One region of the Paraburkholderia suaedae genome, then DNA from elsewhere that is predicted to be linked to it. Evidence: riboswitches for the same ligand, from Rfam matches in the RefSeq annotation. Region 1 holds a riboswitch; the other holds the start of a gene.
What was found. Region 1 has a riboswitch for thiamine pyrophosphate ahead of thiC (phosphomethylpyrimidine synthase ThiC). Riboswitches for the same ligand answer to the same signal wherever they lie in the genome.
Positions count from the first base shown of each region.

Region 2: linked by a shared signal. The riboswitch ahead of ABQJ48_RS23975 (FAD-dependent oxidoreductase) and the one ahead of thiC (phosphomethylpyrimidine synthase ThiC) in region 1 are both predicted to bind thiamine pyrophosphate.

Region 1 covers NZ_JBFOAH010000001.1:42,147-56,342, reverse strand. The annotation lists gene ABQJ48_RS00220 (entericidin A/B family lipoprotein) at 1-115, shown strand, start outside; gene ABQJ48_RS00215 (DUF4397 domain-containing protein) at 377-1,171, opposite strand; gene ABQJ48_RS00210 (EamA family transporter) at 1,717-2,658, opposite strand; gene ABQJ48_RS00205 (pentapeptide MXKDX repeat protein) at 3,024-3,257, opposite strand; gene ABQJ48_RS00200 (molybdopterin-dependent oxidoreductase) at 3,381-4,172, opposite strand; gene ABQJ48_RS00195 (cytochrome b/b6 domain-containing protein) at 4,207-4,845, opposite strand; gene ABQJ48_RS00190 (DUF1223 domain-containing protein) at 4,894-5,772, opposite strand; gene ABQJ48_RS00185 (GreA/GreB family elongation factor) at 6,421-6,831, shown strand; TPP riboswitch at 7,097-7,215, shown strand; gene thiC (phosphomethylpyrimidine synthase ThiC) at 7,350-9,281, shown strand; gene ABQJ48_RS00175 (glycine zipper 2TM domain-containing protein) at 9,566-9,778, shown strand; gene ABQJ48_RS00170 (hypothetical protein) at 10,099-10,560, shown strand; gene ABQJ48_RS00165 (L-lactate permease) at 10,864-12,462, shown strand; gene ABQJ48_RS00160 (DMT family transporter) at 12,939-13,865, shown strand; gene bamC (outer membrane protein assembly factor BamC) at 14,189-14,196, opposite strand, start outside.
Region 2 covers NZ_JBFOAH010000019.1:90,471-104,666, forward strand. The annotation lists gene mlaE (lipid asymmetry maintenance ABC transporter permease subunit MlaE) at 1-254, opposite strand, end outside; gene ABQJ48_RS23955 (ABC transporter ATP-binding protein) at 251-1,072, opposite strand; gene thiE (thiamine phosphate synthase) at 1,166-2,269, opposite strand; gene ABQJ48_RS23965 (thiazole synthase) at 2,266-3,081, opposite strand; gene thiS (sulfur carrier protein ThiS) at 3,123-3,320, opposite strand; gene ABQJ48_RS23975 (FAD-dependent oxidoreductase) at 3,341-4,501, opposite strand; TPP riboswitch at 4,726-4,849, opposite strand; gene ABQJ48_RS23980 (ABC transporter ATP-binding protein/permease) at 5,287-7,038, shown strand; partial or broken gene ABQJ48_RS23985 (FAD-dependent oxidoreductase) at 7,127-7,381, shown strand; gene ABQJ48_RS23990 (glutamate synthase subunit beta) at 7,558-9,027, opposite strand; gene ABQJ48_RS23995 (glutamate synthase-related protein) at 9,155-13,858, opposite strand; gene ABQJ48_RS24000 (transposase) at 14,151-14,196, opposite strand, start outside.

The DNA of each region.
Region 1 (14,196 bases):
TCTCATTGCAGGCTCGGCCGCCGCGCTCGCCGGTTGCAACACGATGGCCGGCGCCGGTGAGGATATTTCGAAGGGTGGCCACGCCATCACGAACTCGGCGGAGAAGGCCAAGTAAGTCCGATTGCATTCGATCGTACGCAGCGCATTAAAGCGCCGTCCGTGCTGATGTTCGAGAGCCCGTCGCGGGCAAATGCGGCGGGCTTTTTTTCTATGGATTGCGAAACATCTCGTGCGCTGCGCACGCCAGAACAAAACGGCGATCCACTTGCGTGGATCGCCGCTCCGTCCCTCCCTATCATTTTGTCGTTTATTGCCTGCGCTTTTCCGCTTTTCCGCACCGGCAGGCACGCTGAGCGTGCCTGCCTTGGGCGCCCTGCTATTGCCCCGTCAGCGTATTCGACAACTCGATGCTCGGCGTGCCGGTATTGCCGTTCTGCGCGATCAGCAAATGGATCTGCCCCGGCAAGAGCTGGCTCACGGCGCCGCCGATCGGCACCGATGTGATCAGCCAGTCGGCGTTGTTCGACAGCGAGACCGGGGCCGACTGGAAGATCGGCGTCTTGCTGCTCGCCGCGGTCGCAATCAGCACGTATTGCCCGCCGGACACGTAGATCGAATCCTGCCCGCTCGCCGGCACCGCGTTCTTGAACGACACGCCCGCCATTGTCGGCGAGACCTTGGTGATGTCGGTGGACGAGGACTGCACGAGGTACAGGTCGAGGTTGCTCGCATTCGCCGACGCATTGAAGCCCCGCACCCGCGCGTCGTTGGGCAGCAAGCCCTTGGCGAACGGATCGTCGATCAGCCCGATGTCCGGCGCAGCGGCACCGGGCAAGGCCAGCACCGTGTATTCGTGGCCTTTCGCGACGTTCGGGAAAATGCCGCTCGCGAGCGCGGTCTTGGTGCCGGTCGCCGCATAAGCGACCGTGGTCGAGCCCGTGCCGATATTGGTGAAGTTCGTCACGCCCTTATACGAGACGTTCGTCTGACCGGAAGGCGCGTTGCCGTTCACGAGGAAGTCCACCGCCGGACCGCTCGGAATCACGTGAATGAAGTGGATTTGAGGGTTGGTCAGGCCGAGTACCTTGCCTATGTCGTCGGCGCCGCCACCGCACGCGCTCAGCACGGATGCGACCGCAACCGCGGCCGCCATGGTTCGGATCATTTTCATTCGTTCACCTTATCAATGTTCGGGCTCTTCACCCATTGAATTGCGAGCGTCCCTGCGGGCTTGCCGCCGTCCGGCACCGTGTTCGCGATCGTTGGTACGGTGCCGGGCGGCGCTGCGCGAAGTGGTCGCCCCTCCCTGTCCCTGCCGCAAACCACGCCTCGTTGAACGCTGTTTTTTCTCAGCGGCGCGGTCGAACGTCGACGGACGTTCGGCACGGAGCAATAATTGTGCCGATATATTCGATCTGGCTTTCTGAGACAGACAAATGGCTTACCGAGCAAGAATTTAAGGTGTTTAGAATTTTTCTTCGGCGCTGTGGCCTCGCTCCCCAGGCATCGCCTTGCGCATGTCCGTTCCCTACAACCTGCTTGCAAGTCTTACCTGACTTGCGTGGGATGAAACATGCAAATTGCGCCGGTGCATGAAGCGGCCATGTGAGGATGTTCAACACCTGTTTCGGCTGATATCAAGTGCGTATGCCGCCTGTGGGCCGCGCGGGTCAGCCCCGAGGGAGTGATGCCTGACTAGCCCGCGTCGACCGAAACTCAAGCAAGGCCCTTCTTCCTGTAATCGAACCAGAAAGACAAGCCCACGCTCACCAGAATCACAATGGTCGCGATCACCGTCGAGCGCGTCACCGGCTCGCCTAACAGCAGCGCCCCCAAGCCCACGGCGACGACCGGATTCACATACATGCAACTGCTCGCAATGATGGGACTCGTGTGACGGATCAGGAAACCATAGGCGACGTAGGCCGCCATCGTCCCGATCAGCATCAGGTAGACGAACGCGAGCACCGGCAGCACATGCACTTCGAGCATGCGTTCGCCCGAGATCCACGCGACCAGTGTCGATGTCGCGCCGCCCAGCCCGATCTGCAGCGCAGTGGAGAGAAACAGGTCCGACGGTAGCTTCAGACGCCCGGCCAGATGCGCGCCGCCCGCCCAGAACAGCGCGCCGCAGAGAATCGCGAGACTGCCGCCCGCCGAGTCCGGCGCGCTATCGCCGTGACTCAGGATCGCGATGCCGACGAGGCCGAGGCCGACCGCGAACCACTCGCCGCCGCCAATCCTGCGCCCCGCGACGGCCGCGATCACGGTTGCGAACAGCGGCACGGTCGCGACCATCACGGCCGCAGTGCCGGTGCCGACGGTGCGCATCCCGTAAGCCAGCATGCCGCTCGACAATCCGACCAGCATCGTGCCGACCAGCCCGGCATTCGCAATCTCGGCGGCGCTCGGCCAGGCCGGCTTGCGGCGCACCGCGAACACGAACAGCCCGATGCCGGCAAAGAGGTTGCGCAGCCCGGACATCAGCAATGGTGGAAACGAGCCGAGCGCGACGTGCACGGCCAGATAGGTCGAGCCCCACACGAGATAGACGACGGCGAGCGCGAGCGCGATCCGGCCGTTGCGCGAGCGCGGCAGGCGGATCGGCAAACCATTCGGAAAAGCGCGCGAAAGACGGCTTGAGCGTTGCAGCGACATGCGTTCAGCCCGCGGCGGCCGCTCGACGGGTGGCGCCCCCGCAGAACACTTTGTGGCGGGACGGCGGACACCGCATCGGCGATGCGGTCTGACGGGCGAGGCTGGCGGACATGTGGGTGGAACGGAAAAACGATAGATGGCCAGGGGAGCCGTGACGCCGCGGCATCCGGCTGCAATCCGGCCACGGCGAACACGCGCCCGGGCTTGGGCGCGCATCGCATTATGCAGTAAGCGCCCACCGCGTCGCGCGCAAGAATCGTAACTTTTGGCTTCTTGCAACAGAAAAGCCGGGGACGCGTCCCCGGCTTGCGCTCGACGCCCGGCCGACGTCAATCACCGCATGCGGCCGGCACGGCTGGTGGGGCTTAGTTGGACATCGCCCCCGAAGCTTCATGCTTCATGCCCATCGCATCGTTGCCCTTTTTCATCTTGTCGTGCTTCATCGTGTCCTTTTTCATTGTGTCCTTCGACATGCTGTCTTTGGACATCGAATCTTTCGACATCGAATCGTGGGACATCGCGCCACTTGCCTGCGCGAACGCGGCGCCGCCGCTGGTCAACAAAGCGACGGCCACTGTGGCGATTGCGAATTTTTTCATGGGATGACTCCGTGAGTTGTGGATGAATCAGAACCGGCTCGCGCCGGCGTATTTCCGAAGCCGCTGCCGCGTGGGATCGGGCGCAGGCGACATGAGCGCCTCGCCCATGCGCCGACCCGCGCGTCAGGAGCCTCCGAACCAGTTGTAGCCCTGGTCGACCCAATAGCCGCCAGGAAACGTGTTGGTGACGAACATCTCGACGATATGCTTGGGATTCTTGTAACCGAGCTTGGTCGGCATGCGCAGTTTCATCGGGAAGCCGTATTTCGCGGGCAGCCGCTCGCCGTCGTACGAGAACGTGAGGAGCGTTTGCGGATGCAGCGCGGTCGGCATGTCAATGCTCTCGTAGTAATCGTCCGCGCATTTGAAGCCGACGTACTTCGCGCTGGTGTCCGCGCCGACGCGCCGCAGAAAATCGCCGAACGGCGTGCCGCCCCAGCGGCCGATCGCGCTCCACCCTTCCACGCAGATGTGCCGCGTGATCTGCTCGGCATGCGGCAGCGCGTACAACTCCGGCAGGGTCCAGCTGCGCTGTCCGGTGACGAGGCCGCTTACGGTCAGCTTGTAGTCGGAACCGTCCACCTGCGGCACCTGATCGAGGTCGTAGTACGCATTGAACGGAAACGGCCGGGTGAGCTCCGCTTCGGTGTAGGTCGGCGCCAGTTGCTTCGGATCGAACAGCGCGGCTTGCGCGCGGTCGTTCAGACGCGACACGGCGGTCAGAAACCGGTTCACGGATTCATCGTCGGTCAGCGAGCAGCCGGTCAGCATCGAGAGGCCGCCGAGCGTCAGCAGCCGCTTGCCGAACAGCCGCCGCGACGGCATGGCGAGTTCGCGCCGGGCGTCGATCAGGATCGATTCGCGGTCGAGCCGGGGCTGGCCTGGCTGCCGGGGTTGTCCAATGAGCTTATTCATGATTCGTTGTCCGTAAGGTTCGCGCGGGCGGGGTTCATCGTCCGCGCAGCATCGCCAGCAGCGAGCGCGGCACGAGCGCCACCATCGCCAGATGCACCACGAGAAACGCGGCGAGCAGCGACATCGCGGCAAAGTGGACGACGCGCGCGTTGTCGTAGCCGCCCATCAGTTCGCGTAGCAGCGGAAATTGCACCGACTTCCAGATCGCGAGGCCGGAGAGCACCAGCACGATCAGATCGAAGATCGCGAACAGGTAGGCCAATCGCTGCACCGCGTTGTATTCGCGCAGATCGGCGTGCGAGAGCTTGCCGGTCAACGCGGCAATGAAATCGCGCAGCACGGCGCGCGGCGAGAGCGGCAGGAACTTGCGCACGAAGCGACCGCTCGCCAGATTGAGCGCGAGGTACAGCAGGCCGTTGAAAACCAGCAGCCACATCGCGGCGAAGTGCCATTGCAGCGCGCCGCCGAGCCAGCCGCCGAGCGTGAGGGACGGCGCAAAATGGAATGCGGGAAAGATCGGCGAGGCGTCGTAGATGCGCCAGCCCGACAGCATCATGACGATGGCGGCGAGCGCGTTGAGCCAATGCGTGATACGCAACCATAGTGGATGAATGAGGCGCGGCTTCGCCGCGGCCGGCGGCGCGCTGTCGTGAAGGGCGTGAGGGGTTGACATGTTGCGATCTCCTGAGGTGAGCGCAGCGGATAGGCGCGACGTTTGCACTCACTCGCATGCGGCCAGTTCGGCCACTTGCAGCACGTCGCCGGTCGCGTCGTTTTCAACGAAGGCCACCACGCCGAAGCGGGAGGCCGGTGGGTAGGCCGTGGTGTCGGATTTGGTGTCGGCCTTGGTGTTGGGATCAGCATCCGCTGCAGCTTCGTCGACGCGCAAAACGCGGCGAATCCGCGCACTGCCGCCAACGAGCGGCACCGGCCCGAGCCACTGTCGCACGACCCGCTCGTGGTGCAGCGTCACACCGCCGTTTTCGCCCCCGCCGACATGCGACGTGAGCGAGTTCTCATACACCGCGAGATAGCCGTTCAACGAGCGCGCATCCTGCCCGGGGGTGCTCGCGAATTGCGCATCGACGTCGAACGCCCCCTTCGCCTGCGGCGTCAGTTGCAGCACGACATTTGCCTGCGCCCGTTCGGCGACGAGCTTGCCTACGCGACTCTGAAAACTCTCCGGCCGGGACCAGTCGCGCAGCTCGCGGCCGGCGACGAAAATTTCCGGCGTGTACACGGTGTGGCCGCCGGCGAGACCGGTCAGCGTCTGCTGGCGTTCCGTGAAGCGATGCTCCGAAAAACGGTCGGTCCAGCCCAGGCTGTTCCAGTAGTCCACGTGCAGCGCCAACGGCACGATGCCTTGCGCCGCGCCGCTGTCTTTCCACTGACTGAGCCAGTGATCGGCAGGCGGACAGCTACTGCAGCCTTCGCTGCTATAAAGCTCCACCAGCGCCACGCGATGAGCGGGGCTGCGCGCACTGCAAACGGCGCCGGCCGCGCTCGCGAGTCCGCTGGCCAAGCAGGCGCCCAATGCAATCACGACCGTGAAGGCGCGGACGGAACGCCGAAGATTTCGGTGGGCAAGCGCGGTTCGCATGACGTGCTCCGATGAGGATCTGCACGTTGGTCGAGCCACTCGGCGCCTTATGACAGCCCAATGCGGATTTTTTTTCCGACGCTCGACCGACGCGCGGCGAACACTTTCCTGACTCACGGCGACGCTCACGCGCGCATCGTGCCGCCATACTTCGTCGATGGCGACAGCCCTGCGCCATCGAGGCGGACCAGGTAATGCGCATCCGCAGCAGCGCCCAGGCCGCCGGCCGAGACCGGCGAACCGCACCGTGCGGAACGTCACGGGACGTCGCAACGTGGAACCGGTCCATCGCCAACCAAAAGGCTCTGGCGAGCGCGTGCTAACATCATTCTTGCGTTCGCCAGACAGCAAGCCTGCGGGCAACGCCCTATACCTCACACCTATTCTCCCGACCCTGGCGGCTACCTCGATGCGCATTCCGACTTCCCGTGCTCCCACCCGTTTGCGCCCTCGCCGCGCAGCCGGTTGCGCGCGCGTGGACTGCGCGGCGCACGTGGCCGGCAGGCGGTCACGAACGCTCCCGCTTCACGCCGCCCGGCGCCCGATCTAACGCTGCCTGCTCCCAAGCCCTGGCCGCGTCGTCGGGCTCCGGGCCGATCTCATCCGCACGCAAATTCCTTCCATGCAGATCGATTTGGAGTACCCGTGGTGAAAAAGACCAAAACCTGTTACCTGACCGAGCTCGACGTCGCACGTCTGGAAAAGCATGCAGCCGCGCCCGGCGCCGACGCGAAGCTCCAGGACATGCTCGACGACGTCCTCGAGCGCGCGGTGATCGTCGATTCGCGCGAGATCCCCGCGAGCGTCGTGACGATGAATTCCCAAGCCACGCTGATCGACGAAGCGAGCGGCGAGCAGATGACCTGGACCGTGGTCTATCCGCCCAATGCCGACTTCTCACACGGCCGGCTGAACGTGTTCTCGCCCGCGGGTCTCGCATTGCTCGGCGCGAAGCGCGGCGAGCGCATCCGCTTTACACCGCCGAGCGGCACGCAGAAAGTATTGAAGGTAGACAAAATCCTGTATCAGCCGGAAGCCGCCGACGACTTCTCGCTATGACCGACGCGATGCGACCCGCTCGGGCGAGGCAAAACCGGCGCGCGGGGCCGTGCAACCGGTGGACAGCTGCGTGCGTGCAACACCTCGTGCAACCGCTCCTGCCAGCGCGCGTGCAACCGCGCGCGCAGCCCATCGCAATCGCGCGCCCGAAAACGCCGTTGCCACACCTGTTACGACTAGCATAGGCCATTCAAACCCGCCCGATGTCTCGTTCGACTGATCCCGACGGGTTGCCAAGCAGCGGGCCGGCGGTGTATCGTGTGCGCTGCTAACGCGGGGGTCCTGCGTCGCATGGGGGTTCGAGGTCCGTGCCACGTGGGTGAGAAATACCCTTTGAACCTGATCTGGATAATGCCAGCGCAGGGAAGCGTACGGATTTCGCGCTCCAGCCCCATTGCCTCACCTCTCGCGATCTCCGACTACTTCCTTCTCGTCTCCTGCTTAGCGGCCCCGCATTGCTTTGCATGGGACCGGAGTCACGCGCTAAAGCGCGAACTCCGGCCGACACAGGAGATACGATGAACGCCAATCCGAAATTCATTTCCGCCGACGCCCACGTCGATGAAGCCGCCGTCGCGCCGCTGCCGAATTCGCGCAAGGTCTGGGTTACCGGCTCGCGCCCCGACATCCGCGTGCCGATGCGAGAGATCTCGCAGGCCGACACGCCGGATAGCTTCGGCGGCGAAAAGAACCCGCCGGTCTATGTCTACGATACGTCGGGCCCCTACTCCGATCCCGACGCGAAAATCGACATCCGCGCCGGTCTGCCGGCGTTGCGCCAGGCGTGGATCGAAGAGCGCGGCGACACCGAGGCGCTGACGGGCCTGTCGAGCGACTTCAGCCGCGAGCGCGCCGCCGACCCGGCGACCGCCGAGCTGCGCTTCCAGGGCCTGCACCGCACGCCGCGCCGCGCGATCGCTGGCAAGAACGTGTCGCAGATGCACTACGCACGGCAAGGCATCATCACGCCGGAAATGGAGTACATCGCGATTCGCGAGAACCAGCGCCGCGCTGAATACCTGGAGACGCTCAGGACGAGCGGCCCGAACGGCGCAAAGCTCGCCGCGATGATGGGCCGCCAGCATCCGGGCCAGGCATTCGGCGCGAGCGCGTTCGGTCCGAACGGGCTCACCGAAATCACGCCGGAATTCGTGCGCGAGGAAGTGGCGCGCGGCCGCGCGATCATTCCGAACAATATCAATCACCCGGAAAGCGAACCGATGATCATCGGCCGCAACTTCCTCGTGAAGGTGAATGCGAACATCGGCAACTCGGCGGTGACGTCGTCGATCGGCGAGGAAGTCGACAAGATGACCTGGGCGATCCGCTGGGGCGGCGACACGGTGATGGACCTGTCGACGGGCAAGCACATCCACGAAACGCGCGAATGGATCATCCGCAACAGCCCGGTGCCGATCGGCACGGTGCCGATCTATCAGGCGCTCGAAAAGGTCAACGGCAAAGCCGAGGACCTGACGTGGGAAATCTTCCGCGACACGCTGATCGAGCAGGCCGAACAGGGCGTCGACTACTTCACGATCCACGCGGGCGTGCGTCTGCAATACGTGCCGCTCACGGCCAGCCGCATGACCGGCATTGTGTCGCGCGGTGGCTCGATCATGGCCAAGTGGTGTCTCGCGCATCACAAGGAAAGCTTCCTGTACGAGCATTTCGAAGACATCTGCGAAATCATGAAGGCGTACGACGTGGCGTTTTCGCTCGGCGACGGCCTGCGCCCCGGCTCCATCTACGACGCCAACGACGAAGCGCAGCTCGGCGAGCTCAAGACGCTCGGCGAACTCACGCAGATCGCGTGGAAGCACGACGTGCAGACCATGATCGAAGGCCCCGGCCACGTGCCGATGCAGTTGATCAAGGAGAACATGGATCTGCAGCTGGAATGGTGCGACGAGGCGCCGTTCTACACGCTCGGACCGCTCACCACCGACATCGCACCGGGCTACGACCACATCACCTCGGGCATCGGCGCGGCGATGATCGGCTGGTTCGGCACGGCGATGCTCTGCTATGTGACGCCCAAAGAGCACTTGGGCTTGCCGAACAAGGACGACGTCAAGACCGGCATCATCACGTACAAGCTCGCCGCCCACGCCGCCGATCTGGCCAAGGGCCATCCGGGTGCGCAGGTGCGCGACAATGCGCTGTCCAAGGCGCGCTTCGAATTCCGCTGGGAAGATCAGTTCAATCTCGGCCTCGACCCGGACAAGGCGCGCGAATTCCACGACGAAACCCTGCCGAAGGATTCGGCGAAGGTCGCGCATTTCTGCTCGATGTGCGGCCCGCACTTCTGCTCGATGAAAATCACCCAGGACGTGCGCGAATTCGCTGCGCAACAAGGGGTCACCGACGACGAAGCGCTAAAGAAAGGCATGGAAGTGAAGTCGATCGAGTTCATGAAGAAGGGGGCGGAGATTTATCAGCGGCAGTAAGGCGCGGTTCGCGCAGGGCTATCACTTTTACGCCATCCGATCCGCCACAAACTCGCATCGCCGCCCGCAAGCCCGCCACTGGCGGGCTTTTTCGTTTGCACTAGCAGGCACGTTCGATGCTAAGCGTTGGGAAACGATTGATTACGAATCCCCGGGTCCGCTGACAAGCTCACACATCTGGTTACAGCACACACGGCTAGGATCAAGGCATGGACAGCGTCCTGTCTCGGGGTTTTGTCGCATGGCGATGATCACTTCCAATTACACCAGCCGGAGTCACCATCATGAAAACGATCCGTCAAATCGGTACGCTAGCAACCATCGTTGCTCTTGTCGCGGGTCTGTCGGCATGTGACGGCATGAGCCCGCGCACACGCGATACCGCGATCGGGGCAGGCCTGGGCGGCGCCGCGGGCGCGGCGATCGGCGGCAATGCGCTGTCGACGGTCGGCGGTGCGGCGGCTGGCGGCATCATCGGTAATCAGCTGGGCAAGTAGCACGTGAGCGCAGTGTCGCGCGGGAACCACGCGAGCGAGCGGCGCGGACCGGCGCAAGTCCCGCTCGCGCGGCGCGCGTGCGGGTCAGCCGACGGTTCCACCCGCGCCCCGGCGATGCCGCGGGATGCATGAACACCGCCGCGACGGCGCTTGTCGCGAGTCGAAAAAGTCCTCCTCGAGTCGGTCAACAAGCGGTCCGAAGACGCGTCGAACCAGGCGTGAAATACGCCGTTACCGTTTTGCAAGCGGGTTCCCGGTGCGGTGGCGTAAGCTGAAAGATACGTCGCGGCGAGCGGCGTCGTTGCAACCAGGAGCGCGTCATGAAGCCCCGCGTCATCAACCCTTCTCGCGCGACGAGCCAGTCTGCGCCGCACGGTTTTGCACGGCTGTCCAAAACCGGTGTTGCGCTCGGCGGCGCCCTGTGCGCGCTGACGCTCTGCGGCTGCTATTACCCGTACGGTTATTATCCGTCCGGCTACTATTATTCCCCCTACTACGCCACGGTCCCCGCGACGGCTGTTCAGCAGAACGGGGCCGAGGCGAACGATCCATCCGCGGCGCAACAGCAGCAGGCTGACGCGCAAGGGCAAGGGCAACAGCAAAGCCCATCGTACGCGGTAGCAGCGCCGCCGCCCGTTTATGTGGCGCCGCCGTATCCCGTCTACTATCCGCCACCGGTCTACCCGGCCTATTACGGTTATCCCGCCTTCTACGGACCGTCGATCGCGATCGGCATCAGCGGCCATTGGGGCGGCGGCTGGGGACATCACCACGGGCATTGAAGCTCCGCCGCCTTGCCACTTCACCGCTCTGCGTCACGGCGCGGCGCGCGCCCACCCAATGCGCCGCCGCACGCGCATCGCGTCGCTTCGGGCTGCCGGCATCCATACCGCCTCGGCCCGCTCCCGTAGTTTCCCTGCTTGACGCGCCCGCCGGGGCCTCTATGCTTGGAAAGCTTGATCAGCGCCCGTTTAAATAAGCGTCGCCGGTCCCCCACGTTCCGTCGACGCTCATCCGTCCTGCCCCTGAGACGCGCCCGTCATCCACCGCGTGCGTCGATGCAAACAAAAAGCCAAGGAGACGCGATGTTTCATCAACTACTGACCCCGGTCGGCAATTCACTTTTCCCTTCCTTTCTGGTCGCCGCGCTGCCCATCATCGTCGTGCTGGTTCTGCTCGGCTGGGCGCGGCGACCGGCGTGGCAGGCGTCGCTTGCGGGTCTGGTCGTCGGGCTGCTGGTGGCGATCCTAGTGTGGCAGTTTCCCGCCGGGCTCGCGTTCAACTCGGTATTCGCGGGCGCCGTATTTGCGTGCTGGCCAGTGATGTGGATCGTGTTCACCGCGATTCTGCTTTACAACATCGCGCAACGTTCCGGCCGCTTCGCGGCCTTCCGCATGTGGATGATCGACAATCTGCCCAACGACCGGCGCATCGTGCTGGTGGTGGTCGGCTTTTCGTTCGGCGCGCTGCTCGAAGGGATTTCTGGCTTCGGCACACCGGTCGCGATCACCAGCTCGCTGCTGATCATGCTCGGCTTTCCGACGCTGGAGGCGCTCACCTTCACGCTGATCTTCAACACGGCACCGGTCGCATTCGGCGCGCTCGGCGTGCCGATCACCGTGCTCGGCGCGGTCACCCATCTGCCGTCGGACGTGCTCGCCAAAATGGTCGGCCGCCAGTTGCCGTTCTTCGCGTTCTTTCTGCCTTTTTACGTGATCGGCGTGTATGCGGGCTTTCGCAACATGCTGCGGGTGTGGCCGGTGCTGCTGGTGTCGGGCGCGAGCTTCGCGCTGACCCAATTCGTCGCGTCGAACTACGTGAACTACAGTCTGACCGACGTGCTGTCGTCGCTGGTGTCGCTGCTGGTCACGATCGCGTTCCTTCGCGTGTGGAAGCCGGCCGCCGATCCGGCGTTCGCGGTCAACGTCGACCGCGTCGGCGAGGTGCGTGGCAAGATTGGCGGCGGCCAGGGCTGGTACCCGTGGCTGATCGTGTCGGTGGTGGTGATCATCTGGACCATCGCGAAGGTCTTCACGATCGGCGACGTGAAGGTCCCGTGGCCCGGGCTCGACAAGGCCGTGTTCATCACGCTGTACAACACGCCCTACGGTGCAGTGTGGGACTTTCAGCCGCTCGCCACCGGCACGGCGATCCTGGTGGCGGCGCTCATCACCGCGTTGGTGGTCCGGCTGAGTGCGCGCGAATTCGGCAAGGCGATCGCCGATACCTGGGTGCAGACGCGCATCGCGATCCTGACGGTGGCGACCATCGTCGGCCTCGCTTATCTGATGAACTACTCTGGGCTTACCTATACGCTGGGCCTGGGCGTGGCCTCGGTCGGACCGTTGTTTCCGCTGGTGTCGGCGTTCCTCGGCTGGACGGCGGTGTTCCTGTCCGGCAGCGATACGTCGGGCAACGCACTGTTCGGCAACCTGCAGGTGGTGGCGGCCAACCAGCTCAATCTCAATCCGGTGCTGATGGCGGCGACCAACTCGTCGGGCGGCGTGATGGGCAAGATGATCTCGCCGCAAAACATTTCGACGGGCGTTGCGACCACCGAACTCAAAGGCAAGGAAGGCGTCGTGTTCGCGAAAACCTTCAAGCACTCGATTCTGTTGACGGTGCTGCTCGGGTTGCTGGTCTGGGCGCAGCAAAACTTCCTGCAGTGGATGATTCCGCATTGAGACGATAAAGGCCTGGGCTTGGCGGGCTGCGGGTTGCAGACTTTCCAGCTTGCGCGCTGCAATGCGGGCAGACTCGCCCGGTACAGTGCGGAGCTGGCTCCGGTTGAATCTGCGTGCACGATCACGGGCGGTTCGGCGAGCGAGGTTTGCCGAACCGCCCGTGTCGTTTGTGCGACGTCCGGGCGAGGTGCGTAGCAGCCGGAACCGCCCCGGCGCGCTGAACGATTCATGCTTTAAAGCCGTGCTCGGCCTCTGACGGCATCCCTTCGCGTCACCCAGTCCCGAACGCGGCAATTTTTCTCACATCAGCGTGAGAATTGCTCGTTTTGCTTGTGGCCCGCCAACGCTTACGATCACAAGCACCGGACGCCACGTTCCCGGATCTTGCCGTTTCATCCCAATCTGAAACGTTTCCAGCGACCGCGCTGCTACGATTGCGCAGGCGTCCCGACTCAACCGCGCGCGGCGCCCTTTCGATGAAACCTCAAAACCTGTTGCAACTGCTAGTTCTCGCCGCGCTCTGGGGCGCATCGTTTCTGTTCATTCGCGTCGGCGTGACCGACTTCGGCGTCGCCCCGCTCATGGCGCTGCGGGTCGGCATCGGCGCGATCTTTCTGCTGGCCGTGCTGATCACCCGGCGGCCGCTGCGGCAATCGGCGGCGCTGCTGCGCACGGGCGCTTGGCCGTTGCTGGTGGTCGGCATTCTCAATTCGGCGGCCCCCTTCTGCCTGTTCGCGTACGCCGAACTGACGTTGTCCGCCGGCGTCACTTCGGTGATCAACGCGAGCACGCCGCTGTGGGGTGCGCTGGTCGGCTTCATGTGGCTGCGCGACCGTCTGAGCGCACTGCGCACGCTCGGTCTGGTCATCGGCTTTCTCGGCGTGCTGATGCTGGTGTGGGACCAGATCGCCGCGCCCAACGGCTCGGCTGCGACGCCGCTCACCACCGCGCTCGCAGCGGGCGCCGCGCTCGGCGCGACGCTGCTGTACGGCATCGCCGCCAATTACACCAAGCGTCACCTGACCGGCGTCGATGCGCTGACCGTCGCCGCCGGCACCATGACCGGCGCGACCATCGTGCTGCTGCCGCTCGCCGTGATCTATTGGCCGGCCGCGCCTGTCTCGCTGCACGCATGGGGCGCGGTGGTGGCGCTCGGCGTCGCATGCACCGGGGTGGCGTATATGCTGTTCTTTCACCTGATTGCCGTAGCCGGTCCGGCACGGGCTATCACGGTGACGTTCGTGATTCCCATTTTCGGCATTCTGTGGGGCGCACTGTTTCTCAACGAAGGCGTGTCGCCAGGCATGCTCGAAGGCTGCGGGGTGATCCTGGTCGGCACCGCGCTCGCGACCGGCGCGATCAAGCGGCTGCCCTGGATCGGCACGCGGCGGGCCGACACTTGAAACGGTTTGGCGCGAAGCCGTCCAGCGCGGGCTGGATGCGCTTCGCTTATAGCAGTCCCGTTCCTGCGCCGCGTGGGTCGTTTCCGGCTTGCCCGGGAAGAGTGGACGGCATTTGGGCTCGCTTCGGCCGACCCACATTCGGTTCCGCTCGCCAAAAGCCCGGACTGCGCTAAAGTGCACGCCAAACGGTCGGCCCATGCTACAGAGCTACACGCCGCGCGCCGTGCGCAGCGCAAACCTAGCAAGCCACAGCCCAAAAAAAACCGCCCGGGATCTTCCACGGGCGGTTCTTCCAACAACCACACGACCTGCTAACGCGTCGCTCAGTGCA
Region 2 (14,196 bases), on a different contig from region 1:
AGCCCGAGCGCCTGTTCGGAGCCGTAGCGGTTCAGCGTGTAATAACCCTGCAAGCCCAGCACGAAGCCGACGAACAGCCCCGAGACGGCGATGATCACCAGCGAATAGTTACCCAGGAAGTGGATCTGCTTCGTCACAAGGCGCGGACGGCGGAGCATTGGGAAAAACTCGAGCAGCAACCTGAAGAAAAAGCGCGTGGCGTAGCCGGCCGAGCCGAGCCCGTCGATCACCGAGCGACCGATCAGACTGATCATGACGGCTCTCCGCCGATGCCGAAATCCGCCGCCAGCGGCGCATTGCTCGGGTAGTGGAATTTGAACGGCCCGTCCGGCGCGCCGTCGATAAATTGCCGCACGGTCGGATCGCTCGACGCGCGCAGTTCGGCCGGCGTGCCCTCGGCATGCAGCCCGCCATTGGCGAGAAAGTACACGTAATCCGCAATAGCGAACGATTCCGGCACGTCGTGCGTAACAAGGATGGAGGTCGCGCCGAGCGCCTGATTCAATGCGCGAATGAGGTTCGCCGTGATGCCGAGCGAAATGGGATCGAGGCCAGCAAACGGCTCGTCGTACATCATCAGCTCGGGGTCGAGGGCGATTGCGCGGGCGAGCGCCACACGCCGCGCCATGCCGCCCGAGATCTCGGACGGCATGAGGTCGCGGGCGCCGCGCAAACCGACCGCGTTGAGTTTCATCAGCACGAGGTCGCGCAGCAATTCTTCCGGCAGGTCGGTGTGCTCGCGCAGCGCGAACGCGACGTTTTCGAACACCGACATGTCTGTAAACAGCGCCCCGAACTGGAACAGCATGCCCATCTTGCGGCGCAGTGCGTAAAGCCCGTCGCGGGTCTGCCGGCCAACGTCCTGACCTTGGAAAAGAACCTCGCCGCGCTGCGCGCGCACCAACCCGCCGATCAGACGCAGCACCGTGGTTTTGCCGCAACCCGAGCCGCCCATGACCGCGACGACCCGGCCGCGCTTGAAGCGCAGATTGAGGTTCGACAGGACGAGCCGGTCGCCGTAACCGAAGTCGACGTCGCGCAGCTCGAGTAGGGTCTCGGGAGAGGAAGACACGAACAGACAGTCCTTTTACACGGAAGGCCGAATTATAGGGCCATCATGCAAAAGTTGCCGTGAGCCGCCCTGTCCCTTAACGTTGCCTGACCATTATCGCCCAAACCCTTGCTGCAGCGCAGAAACGGCGGCGGCCGGATCGGCAGCTTCGGTCACGGCGCGCACCACCGCAGCGCAGCCGACGCCGGTAGCCAGCACGTCGGGCAGCACTTGCAGGTCGATGCCGCCGATCGCCACCAGCGGCACGACGCCGTCGAGCAATCGCACGTAGCGGGCCAGACGCTTGAGACCTTGGGGAGCGGTCGGCATGACCTTGGTCGTGGTCGGGAACACGGCGCCCAGTGCAATGTAGCTAGGCCGGAAATGCAGCGCCTTCAGAATCTCGTAGAAACCATGCGTTGACAGACCGAGCCGCACGCTAGCTGAGGCCAGCGCCGACAAGTCGGCGGTATGCACGTCTTCCTGGCCGAGATGCACGCCGTATGCCCCGGCCTCGAGCGCGGCCCGCCAGTGGTCGTTGATGAACACCTGGGCGTCGTGCGCGCGACCGGCGGCTACGCAGCGCGCGATCTCGCGCTTCAGTTCGTCGGCAGGTTCGGCCGACTTACGGCGCAGTTGCACTGTCTTCACCCCAAAGCCCACGACCCGTTCGACCCACTGCGCGCTCGGCAGCACCGGATAGAGACCGAGCCGCTCAGGACAGCGTGCGAACGCCTGCGCCGGCGCGGTGGGCAAGCCAGCGACACGCGGAAAGCGCGCGAGATCGGCCGGGAACGGGTCGTCGGCGCGGGTTTCGTCGCCGTCGCGCCATGCCAGCGCCAGCACCAGCGCATCGTGCGGATCGAAGCCGCAGTCGAGGAAAGCGGCCAGCGCGGCGATCCAGTCTTCCGCCAAGTGGCCTTCGAGACGGTATTTCTCGCCGCCCAGATGCAACGTGACCTTGTTCTCGGCCGCCTCGATCACGCCGGCGCCCTGCACCAGCCAGCGCGCGACCTGCTCGCCGTGCTGCTGCGCGTCGGCGACCAGGATCAGGTCGCCGCCGTTGGGCTGGTCCGGCGCGCTCAGGCAGATGCGCCACGGCGCGTGCGTCGGCGGCCAGTCGCCGAGGCGCGCGCGGATACGCTCGGCGGCTTCGGTGAGCTCGTCAGCGGGCGGCCAGAACAGGTCGCGATCCTTCAACGTCAAAGTCTGTGTCATGCGACGCTCCCATCCTGATGCCAGAACGGCATGCCGACTACCGGCGTGCTCGCGTGCGCGCTTTCGCGCTCGGCCATCGGCCCGGCCAGATAGGCCGCGCGGCCCGCTTCGACACCCAGCGCGAACGCGCGCGCCATTGCGTCCGGACGCGTCGCCTGCGACACCGCGGTGTTCAGCAACACGCCGTCAAAGCCCCACTCCATCACCTGCGCCGCGTGCGAGGGCACGCCAAGCCCGGCGTCGACGATGAGCGGCACGTCGGGCAGCCGCTCGCGCAGCACGCGCAGCCCATACGGATTGATGACGCCCTTGCCCGTACCGATCGGCGCGCCCCACGGCATCAACGCTTCGCAGCCCGCGTCCAGCAGCCGGCGACCGATGACCAGATCTTCGGTGCAATACGGCAGCACCTTGAAGCCGTCCTTGACGAGCCGCGCGGCTGCTTCGATCAGGCCGATAGGGTCGGGCTGCAGCGTGTAGTCGTCGCCGATCAGTTCGAGCTTGATCCAGTCTGTCTCGAAGATTTCGCGCGCCATGTGCGCGGTGGTCACGGCCTCGCCAACGCTCAGGCAACCCGCCGTGTTCGGCAGCAGCGGCACGCCGTGGCGCTTGAGCAAATCGAAGAAGCCGGCTTCCGCGCCGCCCTGGTTCATCTGCCGGCGCAGTGCGACGGTCACCATGCCGGGCCGCGCCGCGTCGATCGAATCGGACAGCGACTGCAGCGATGGATAGCGCGAGGTGCCAAGCAGCAAGCGGCTTGCGAAAGTGTGGCCGTACAGCGTGAGCACGTCGGCGGTTCGGGGGGAAGTCATCTGCATCATCCTGGTCTCCGGCAATACGGGGCGGGCGGCGCTCAGCCGCCGGCCACGGGTTGCACGACATCGAGCCGGTCGCCCGGCCGCAGCGCGCGCGCCGCATGCTGGGTGCGCGCGACGAAATCGCCGTTGAGCGCCACCGCGAACGGTGGCCGCGCGCCGTAAGCGGCGAGCGCATCGGCGACGGTCGCGCCTTCGGGCAACGACAACGGCTTCTGGTTGATATGAATGTCCATGGTGTTCAAACACGGTTCAGTCAATGGCGAACAGCGGCCCGGCGCGCGAAGCTCGCGCCGGTTGCCGTGCAGTCCAGTTGGAAAAGTTCGCTCCAGCGCGCATCGCGGCGCCAGTCGGCAAACGCGTCGGCGTCGCCGATGCGGCCGTCGAGCAGCGCCGACGCGAAGCGCACGGCTTCGTCAGCGACCTCGGGCACGATCATGTAGCCGTGCCGGTATAGACCGTTCACGCGCAGCGTCCGTGCGCCATCCCAGAGGAGCGCGGGACGGTGGTCGGGAAAGGTGGGGCGGCACTGCGAATTCAGTTCGAGAATGCGCGCCTCGCCGAAGCCCGGATGCACGGAAAACGCAGCGCTCAACAGTTCGAGCGCCGAGCGCACGCTGACCGGCGACATGTCCTCGCCTTCGACTTCGGTGGCACCGATCACGTAAACGTCGTTCTGCTTCGGCGCGATATAGAGCGGATAGCGCGGATGGAGCAGCCGCACCGGGCGCGTCAGGTTGATGCCGGGCGCATGCACGCGCGCGACTTCGCCGCGAATTCCCCGCAGCGTGGGCAGCACGGGCTTCGCGCCCAAGCCCCGGCAGTCGATGATGACGCGCGCGGGCGGCAGCGCGTGGTCGTCGACGGGTGTATTCCAATGGGTTTCGGCACCGCGCTGCGCAAGACCCGCGGCGAGCGCGGACAGCACCTGGCGGTTATCCAGTTGGCCTTCGCGCGGCAGAAGCCATCCCTGACTGAAGCGGCCCGCCAGCGCGGGCTCGGCGGCGCCGAGTTGCGCGCCTGCCAGCGTCACGAAACCGCCATCGAGGAGTTCGGCCGGCGCGTTAGAGCGCACGCGGCGCTCGAACAGCGGCGCCTCGGTGCGGTCGGCGTGATGCCAGACGACCAGCGTGCCATTGCGTTGGAAGAACACCGGCTCCGGCAATTCGGCCAGCACTTGCGGCCAGCTTTCGAGCGAACTCGCGCCGAGCCTTGTGATCAACAATTCGGCGCTGGCGGCTTCGGCCAGCGGCGCCAGCATCGCCGCGGCGACCCACGCGGCGGCCTGCGACCCCGCCGCGTCGCCGCGCTCGTAAAGCGCCACGCGATGTCCTTGCGTGGCGAGCCGCCAGGCGACGAGGCGGCCGCAGAGGCCGCCGCCGAGAACCGCGAAGTCGGGGTGTGCCGGGTGGTTCATCGCGCGCACTCCCAGTCCGACCGGCGACGGCAAGCAATGTTGCCGCGCGATGCGCGAACGGCGCCGCGGCGCGAGGTGGAACACATGTCTGAAGAATAGGCGGTCATCGAATCCTTTCCGTACGGCCAAAAGCGCACGTACCCAGGACGAAACCGGCGGGTGAAGCCGGCCGGACGATGCGCGCGTACCGATGTACGGACGCCGCCCGGCGGGGAATGGAAGACTGACTGCTTCCGGAAACTTCCCGCGCCGGTATTACCCGGATCGGGTGCAAAGGGTGTCTCTCAGCCTCGCCGCCGCGGCGTGAACATCACGCCGCCTGTGGGCGAAGCACCCCTGTTTCGTCGCAGACCATTAGACCATAAAAGCCGCGGCGGCCGCAAACCAGGCGCTCGTCGACTCGGCCTGAGCTTGCTCCGACACCTCGTTTGTGCGCGCTGATGTGAGCGGCCTCGGCCGCTCTGGCACAATGCCAGGATCGGATGCCGTAACAGAGTGCGATTGGACGGCTAGCGTGTTCACACCCACTCAGCGGCAGCATCGACGGCACGCGTTTAAGCGAAAATTAATGTCCGCTTAAGGGGGTGCCGCCAGAATCAGGCGCTCGCCCGGACGCGCGTTTGGCGAAATGCGACGTCCGGTAAGTACCGCATCCCGTCGCACGACGGCCGAATATGGGGGAGCTTTGGGCGGGACAGTCCGACGCGGACCGGCCCGCCCGGGGCACGCCAGATGGGCCAACGCTTCAGACCATCACTTCGGGCCAGCACTTCATCAGGACGCTCATGACACCAAACACCTCTGCCAGCCCCGCGCTGCCGGTCGACGACAAAGTCTCCGCCTGGAGCCTGATCAAACCTTATTGGGTCTCCGAAGAGCGCAAAGTAGCGTGGGGTCTGCTCATCGCGATCATCGTGATGAACCTGCTCGTCGTGTGGATCAACGTGCGCCTGAACCGCTGGAGCGCCGACTTCTACAACGCGCTGCAAACCAAGAACGTGCGCGATTTCCCGCACCTGCTGATGGTGTTCTCGGGACTCGCGTTCGGCTTCATCATCCTCGCGGTGTACGGGCGTTATCTGCGCCAGATGCTCGGCTTCCGCTGGCGCCAGTGGCTGACCACGCGCTACCTGAACGAGTGGCTGCACGACAGCGCCTTCTACCGGATCGAACGCGACCGGCTGACCGACAACCCCGATCAGCGGATCAGCGACGACCTGCAATCGTTCGCCACTACGACGCTGTCGCTGACACTGGATCTGCTTTCCACGGTCGTCACGCTGGTGTCGTTCATCACGATCCTGTGGTCGCTGGCCGGCGCGCTGACCCTCTCGCTCGGCGGCATGCCGCTGCAGATTCCCGGATACATGGTGTGGGCCGCGGCACTGTACGCCGTGGTCGGTTCGCTTGTCATCCAGAAGGTCGGCCATCCGCTCGTGCCGATCAACTACCAGGCGCAGAAGGTCGAGGCGGATTTCCGTTTCGGCCTGATCCGTCTTCGGGAGAACGCCGAGCAGATCGCCTTCTACAACGGCATGGAAACCGAGAAGACGAACGCCCACTCGCTGTTCAGCCGCATCCGCGACAACTGGTGGCAGGTGATGAAGTACACCAAGCGGCTCACCTTCGTGCTGAGCTTCTATGGGCAGATCGCGATCATCTTTCCGCTGGTCGTCGCCGCGCCCCGCTACTTCGCCGGCGCGTTCACGTTCGGTGTGCTGATGCAGATCTCGAGTGCGTTCGGCACGGTCAGCGATTCGTTTTCCTGGTTCATCAACAGTTATGCGAGCCTCGTCGAATGGCGCGCAACCGTGAACCGGTTGCGCGAATTCCGCCGCGTCGTGCATGCGCCGCGTCTGAAGGAATCGGTCTCGCCTGCCACCGAGCACGGCGGCATCAATCTGCATTTGGTCGACTCCAATCAGCTGTCCACCGGCGGCCTCACACTCGCGCTGCCGAACGGCGATCGGCTATCCCGTATCCGCGATATCGCGATTCAGCCGGGCTCGCGCTGGCTGGTGCGTGGTCCGTCGGGCTCGGGCAAGAGCACGCTGATGCGTGCGCTCGCCGGGTTGTGGCCGTTCGGTGACGGCTCGATCGACGCGCCGGTCAACGCACGCATGATGTTCATCCCGCAGGTCAGCTACATGCCGATCGGCACGCTCAAAGCCGCGCTCGCCTATCCGTCGGCAGCCGACACCTACAGCGACGAGGAGTGCCGCGAAGCGCTCGTCGTCTGCCACCTGTCGGATTACGCCGACCGCTTGCAGGAATCGGGGCACTGGACGCGCATGCTGTCGCCAGGTGAACAGCAGCGGCTGGCCGCTGCCCGTGTACTGTTGCACAAGCCCGACTATCTGTTCCTCGACGAAGCCACCAGCGCGCTGGATGCGGAAAACGAAGCGCGTCTGTATCGTCTGTTCATGGAGCGGCTGCCGCGGGCGGCCATTGTCAGCGTCGCACATCGCGAATCGCTGGCGGCGTTCCACGACGAGACGCTCGAGGTCGAACGCTCTGGCGAAGCGGTCGCGGCCTGAGCGTCAGCATGACGAATATCCGCCACTCGACAGCGCCCGCCCGGCGCCTGTCGTGCTGATTATCAGCGCGGGGGCCAATCGCAGGTTGGCGCATTTCCAGGTCGGCAGCCATCCGATGACACCTGATGGCGCACCGCTGCCTGGTCCCTCGGGCGTCGCCAATGTGTGGCTCAACGTCGGGCACGGCTCGACGGGTTGGGCGATGTCGGTGGGCTCGGGGCGAGTGGTCTCGGATTTGATCGCGCAGCGGGAGCCGGAGATGGATCTCGACGGGCTGACGTTGACGCGGTATCGGACTAACAGCGCTCCTGTCATTCGCAATCCGCACTGCGGCGGACGTTAAAAAGCCGGGTCCGCCCTCTCGGGTGGCCCGGCTTTGTTTTTCACCGCCTTCACATGGCGCTCACGCACCGACTTGCGGCACATTGTCGTCTCCACTTCTTCCCGCAAGCAGCGACCGGTTTCCCTGCGTCACGCCAACCCATAGCGAAATCAACGAGGCAACCGGCCCAAGACGTTTTAGCGCGGCAGTTCCGAATGACCCATCAGGAACGCATCGACCGAGCGTGCGCACTGACGGCCTTCGCGGATCGCCCACACGACCAGCGACTGGCCGCGACGCATGTCGCCCGCGGTAAACACCTTGTCCACCGACGTGTAATACGCCTTGTCACCTTCGGTCGACGCGCGCACATTGCCGCGCGCATCCTTGTCGACGCCGAACGCTTCGAGCACCGGCGATACCGGCTGCGTGAAGCCCATCGCGAGCAGGACCAAATCGGCCTTCATTTCGAATTCCGAGTTCGGCACTTCCTGCATCTTGCCGTCCTTCCATTCGACACGCGCCGCGATCAGCTTCTCGACCTTGCCGTTCTTCCCTTCGAGGCGCTTGGTCGCAACCGACCAGTCGCGCTCGCAGCCTTCGTCATGCGACGACGACGTGCGCAGCTTGATCGGCCAGTACGGCCACACGAGCGGCTTGTTTTCTTCTTCCGGCGGTTGAGGCAGCAGCTCGAATTGCGTGACGCTCTTCGCGCCATGACGATTTGACGTGCCCACGCAGTCCGAACCCGTATCGCCGCCGCCGATCACGACCACGTGCTTGCCCTTCGCGAGCAACTGGTTCGGGACTTTGTCGCCGGCATTGACCTTGTTCTGCTGGGGCAGGAATTCCATCGCGTAGTAGATGCCTTCCAGTTCCCGGCCCGGCACCGGCAAATCGCGCGGCGTTTCCGAACCACCCGCGATCACCACCGCGTCGAACTGTTCCTTCAGCTCGGCCGGCGTGATGGTTTCCTTCGCCGTGTTGCCGATGTACTGCGGCAGGGAGCCTTCGCGGCCGATGAACACGTTGGCGCGGAACGTCACACCTTCGGCTTCCATCTGACGCATGCGACGGTCGATCAGCCACTTCTCGAGCTTGAAGTCGGGAATGCCGTAACGCAGCAGGCCGCCGATGCGGTCGTTCTTCTCGAACACAGTAACATCGTGCCCCGCGCGCGCGAGTTGCTGAGCGGCGGCCAAACCAGCGGGGCCGGAACCGACCACGGCGACCTTCTTGCCAGTCTTGTGCTTGGGCGGCAGCGGCGCCACCCAGCCTTCGGCCCAGGCTTTATCGATGATCGCATGCTCGATCGACTTGATACCGACCGGGTCGTCGTTGATGCCGAGTGTGCACGCCGCTTCGCACGGCGCCGGGCAGATGCGGCCCGTGAACTCCGGGAAGTTGTTGGTGGAATGCAGCACCTCGATTGCGTTCTTCCAATCCTGATGGAACACCAGGTCGTTGAAGTCCGGAATGATGTTGTTCACCGGGCAGCCGTTGTTGCAGAACGGAATGCCGCAGTCCATGCAACGGGCGCCTTGAATCTTGGCTTCGTCGTCGGTCAGTGCCGCGACGAATTCCTTGTAGTGCTTCACACGCGTGAGCGGAGCTTCGTACGCCTCGTGGAGGCGCTCGAACTCGAGAAAACCGGTTGCCTTGCCCATGTGGTTCTCTTCTCTATCTGTATCAGGTGGGGTGATCTACGCCCGCCGCGCGTCGAATCTTCGAGACGCGGCGGGCACGGCTAAATGTGGACGTGCGCGGGTGACGCAGCGCACCGGCTGCGTCCTGTCAAGCGGCGAGCACTTCCTTGCTCGCCTTCTTCGCAGCCAGCTCGCCGAGCGCGCGCTTGTATTCGGTCGGGAACACCTTCACGAATTGACGGCGCGACGCATCCCAGTTCTCGAGCAGCGCTTTGGCACGCGGAGAACCGGTGAACTGAAAGTGGCGCTCGATGAGTCCCTTGAGCAGCGCTTCGTCCGTCGTCGCGCAATGCCACAGGCCCTTGTCGACCGTGCGTTCCTGTTCGGCCTGTTGCAGAACAGGGTCGAGCGCGACCATCGACTTGTTGCACTTGCTCGCGAACATTCCATCCGGATCGAACACATAGGCGATGCCGCCCGACATGCCGGCCGCGAAGTTACGGCCCGTTTCGCCAAGCACGATCACCGTGCCGCCCGTCATGTATTCGCACCCGTGGTCGCCTGTGCCCTCGACAACCGCCGTCGCGCCAGAGTTACGCACGCAGAACCGCTCGCCCGCAACACCCCGGAAGAACGATTCGCCTTCGATCGCGCCGTACATCACCGTGTTGCCGCAGATAATGTTCTCTTCCGACTTGCCGCGGAAATCGTTGGTTGGCCGAATGATGATGCGACCGCCCGACAGGCCTTTGCCGACATAGTCGTTGCCGTCGCCGACCAGGTCCAGCGTGACGCCCTTCGCGAGAAACGCGCCGAAGCTTTGACCCGCGGTGCCTTTCAACTGGATATGGATCGAGTCGTCGGCGAGGCCGTCGTGTCCGTACTTCTTGGCGATCACGCCCGACAGCATCGCGCCGACCGTGCGATTCACGTTGCGCACCGGCTGGATGAACGAGACGTGCTCGCCCTTCTCGATCGCGGCCTTCGCCTTTTCGATCAGCGTGTGGTCGAGTGCCTTGTCGAGGCCGTGGTCCTGAACGTCGACGTGCTTGCGCGCCACCTCGGCCGGCACTGGCGGCAGATAGAACACGCGCGAGAAGTCGAGACCCTTCGCTTTCCAGTGCTCGATGCCCTTCTTCGTATCCAGCAGTTCAGCGCGGCCGATCAGGTCGTCGAACTTGCGGATACCGAGTTGCGCCATGATCTCGCGCGCTTCTTCCGCAACGAAGAAGAAGAAGTTCACGACATGTTCCGGCTGACCCTGGAACTTCGCACGCAGCACAGGATCTTGCGTGGCGACGCCGACCGGGCAGGTGTTCAGATGGCACTTGCGCATCATGATGCAGCCTTCGACGACGAGCGGCGCCGTCGCGAAGCCGAACTCGTCCGCGCCGAGCAGCGCGCCGATCACGACATCGCGTCCGGTCTTCATCTGTCCGTCGGCCTGCACGCGAATGCGGCCGCGCAACCGGTTCAGCACCAAGGTCTGCTGCGTTTCGGCCAGACCCAGTTCCCACGGCGTACCGGCGTGCTTGACCGACGACAGCGGCGAAGCGCCCGTGCCGCCGTCATGGCCGGCGATGACCACGTGATCGGCCTTCGCCTTCGCGACGCCTGCGGCAACGGTGCCGACGCCCGATTCGGACACCAGCTTCACCGAAACGCTGGACACCGGGTTGACGTTCTTCAGATCGTGAATCAGCTGCGCCAGGTCTTCGATCGAGTAGATGTCATGGTGCGGCGGCGGCGAAATCAGGCCGACGCCCGGCACCGAATAACGCAGCTTGCCGATGTAATCAGACACCTTGTGACCCGGCAACTGACCGCCTTCGCCGGGCTTCGCGCCCTGGGCCATCTTGATCTGGATCTGATCGGACGATGCCAGGTATTCCGCCGTCACGCCGAAACGGCCCGAGGCCACCTGCTTGATCCGCGAGCGCAGCGAATCGCCTTCCTTCAACGGAATGTCGACGACCACTTCGTCGCCAATCACGGACCTCATCGTGTCGCCGGTGCGGATCGGAATGCCGCGCAGCTCGTTGCGATAGCGGTTGGGGTCCTCGCCGCCTTCGCCGGTGTTCGACTTGCCGCCGATCCGGTTCATGGCGACGGCCAGCGTGGCGTGCGCTTCGGTACTGATCGAGCCCATCGACATCGCGCCCGTCGCAAAACGCTTGACGATTTCCTTCGCCGGTTCGACTTCGTCGAGCGGGATGGCCTTGGTCGGGTCGAGCCTGAATTCGAACAGGCCGCGGAACGTCATGTGGCGCTTGGTCTGATCGTTGATCAGATGCGCGTATTCCTTGTACGTCTGGTATGAGTTGCTGCGCGCCGAATGTTGAAGCTTGGCGATCGCATCGGGCGTCCACATGTGTTCTTCGCCGCGCACGCGGTACGCGTACTCGCCGCCCGCGTCGAGCATGTTGGCGAGAATCGGGTTGTCGCCGAACGCATCGCGGTGCAGACGGATCGCTTCTTCGGCGACGTCGAACAGACCAATCCCGCCGACCTTCGACGAGGTGCCCTTGAAGTACTTCTGCACGAGGTCTTCAGCCAGCCCAACCGCTTCGAAGATTTGCGCGCCGGTGTACGACATGTAGGTCGAAATGCCCATCTTCGACATGACCTTCTGCAGGCCCTTGCCGACTGCCTTGGTGAAGTTGTAGACCGCCTTCTCCGCCGACAGGTCGCCCTTCATGCCGGCTGCGAGCTGGCCGAGCGTTTCCATCGCGAGGTACGGGTGCACGGCTTCCGCACCGTAGCCCGCGAGCAGCGCGAAGTGGTGAGTTTCGCGCGCCGAACCCGTTTCGACGACCAGACCCGTGCTCGTGCGCAGCCCTTGTTGCACGAGGTGCGTATGGATCGCGGCGGTAGCCAGCAGCGCAGGAATCGCGACGTTGTCGCGGTCGGTCTTGCGGTCCGACACGATCAGCATGTTGTAGCCGGACTTGACCGCGTCGACGGCTTCCGCGCACAGCGACGCGAGACGCGCTTCGATGCCTTCCTTGCCCCATGCCACCGGATAGCAGATGTTCAGTTCATACGAGCTGAACTTGCCGCCCGTGTACTGATCGATCGCGCGGATCTTTGCGATGTCCTTGAAATCGAGCACTGGCTGCGACACTTCGAGACGCATCGGCGGGTTGATGTTGTTCGTGTCCAGCAGGTTCGGCTTGGGACCGATGAACGACACCAGCGACATCACCAGGTTTTCGCGGATCGGGTCGATCGGCGGGTTCGTTACCTGCGCGAACAGCTGCTTGAAATAGTGATAGAGCGTCTTGTTCTTGTTGGACATGACCGCGAGCGGCGAGTCGTTGCCCATCGAGCCGACCGCTTCCTCGCCGGCCTGCGCCATCGGCGCCATCAGGAACTTGAGGTCTTCCTGGGTGTAGCCGAACGCCTGCTGGCGATCCAGCAAAGCAGCGGCTTCACGGCGTTCCGTCGCGACGTCCTCTGCCTTGGCCTCGATCTCGTCGAGCTTGATCCGGACCGCGTCGATCCAGCTCTTGTACGGCTTGGCGTTGGCGAGGTTGTCCTTGAGTTCCTTGTCGTCGATGATGCGGCCGTGTTCCATGTCGATCAGGAACATCTTGCCCGGCTGCAGACGCCACTTCTTGACGATCTTCGACTCGGGAATAGTCAGCGTGCCCGCTTCCGACGCCATGATGACCAGGTCGTCCTCGGTGACGAGATAGCGCGCCGGACGCAGACCATTACGGTCGAGCGTCGCGCCGATCTGGCGGCCGTCCGTGAACGCGATTGCCGCGGGGCCGTCCCACGGCTCCATCATCGCGGCGTGGTATTCGTAGAACGCGCGGCGGTTGTCGTCCATCAGCGTGTGCTGCTCCCAAGCTTCCGGGATCATCATCATCATTGCGTGGACGAGCGGGTAGCCGGCCATCACCAGCAGTTCGAGACAGTTGTCGAACGACGCGGTGTCGGATTGCCCTGGATAGATGAGCGGCCACAGTTTCGGCAAGTCGTCGCCGAGCACGTGGCTGGCGATCGCGCCGGTACGGGCGTTCAGCCAGTTGACGTTGCCCTTCACCGTGTTGATTTCGCCGTTGTGGGCGATCATCCGGTACGGGTGAGCGAGTTCCCACGCCGGGAACGTGTTGGTGGAGAAGCGCTGGTGCACCAGCGCCAGCGCCGAGACGGTGCGTTCGTCCTGCAGGTCGCGGTAGTACACGCCCACCTGCCCGGCCAGGAGCAGGCCCTTGTAGACGACAGTGCGCGCCGACATGGACGGCACGAAGTATTCCTTGCCGTGTTTGAGCTTGAGCGCCTGGATGCGGTGGCTCGCGGTCTTGCGGATCACGTACAGCTTGCGCTCGAGCGCGTCGGTCACCATGATGTCCTTGCCGCGGCCGATGAAGATCTGACGGATCAGCGGCTCGCTCGCTTTCACGGTGGGCGAAATCGGCATCGTGTGGTCGACGGGCACGTCGCGCCAGCCCAGCACCACCTGGCCCTCGGCCTTGACCGTGCGCTCGAGTTCCTGCTCGCAGGCAAGGCGCGATGCATGCTCCTTGGGCAGGAACACCATGCCGACGCCGTACTCGCCGTTCGGCGGCAATGTCACGCCCTGCCTGGCCATTTCATCGCGATAAAAGCCGTCCGGGACCTGGATCAGGATCCCCGCGCCGTCGCCCATTAGCGGATCGGCGCCCACAGCGCCCCGGTGGTCGAGATTCTCGAGAATCTTCAAGCCTTGCTGAATGATGTCGTGGCTTTTCTGGCCCTTGATGTGAGCGACAAAGCCGACGCCGCAGGCGTCGTGTTCGTTTTGCGGGTCGTACAGACCTTGGGCGGCGGGAACCGGGTGAATCGGTTGCTGGGGGTCGTTCATGGGGACACCGTCTGTGTGGGGGCCGGACAGGCCGTTAAACCATTTTTCTATTGCCGCGGTGTGCGCTGCAACCGCGACGGCGTTTCCGAGCGGCGCGCTGCGCATATCAAAAACGCCGGAATTCGGAATATACGCGACGAATCAATTGAATAGCAAATAAAACGTGGTGATACGTCCCCCATTATCAGATTGGTGCATTGCGGTCTGCATTAATTAGTGCCATATCGAAACGGAGCAAAAGAAAACGGCATTCGAGATGCCGTTGGCGCCCAGCCTTTTGATGCGAAACGCTTTATGAAGTGTGCGGCGTCTCGCGCACCTTGCGCGGCCGACCGCGC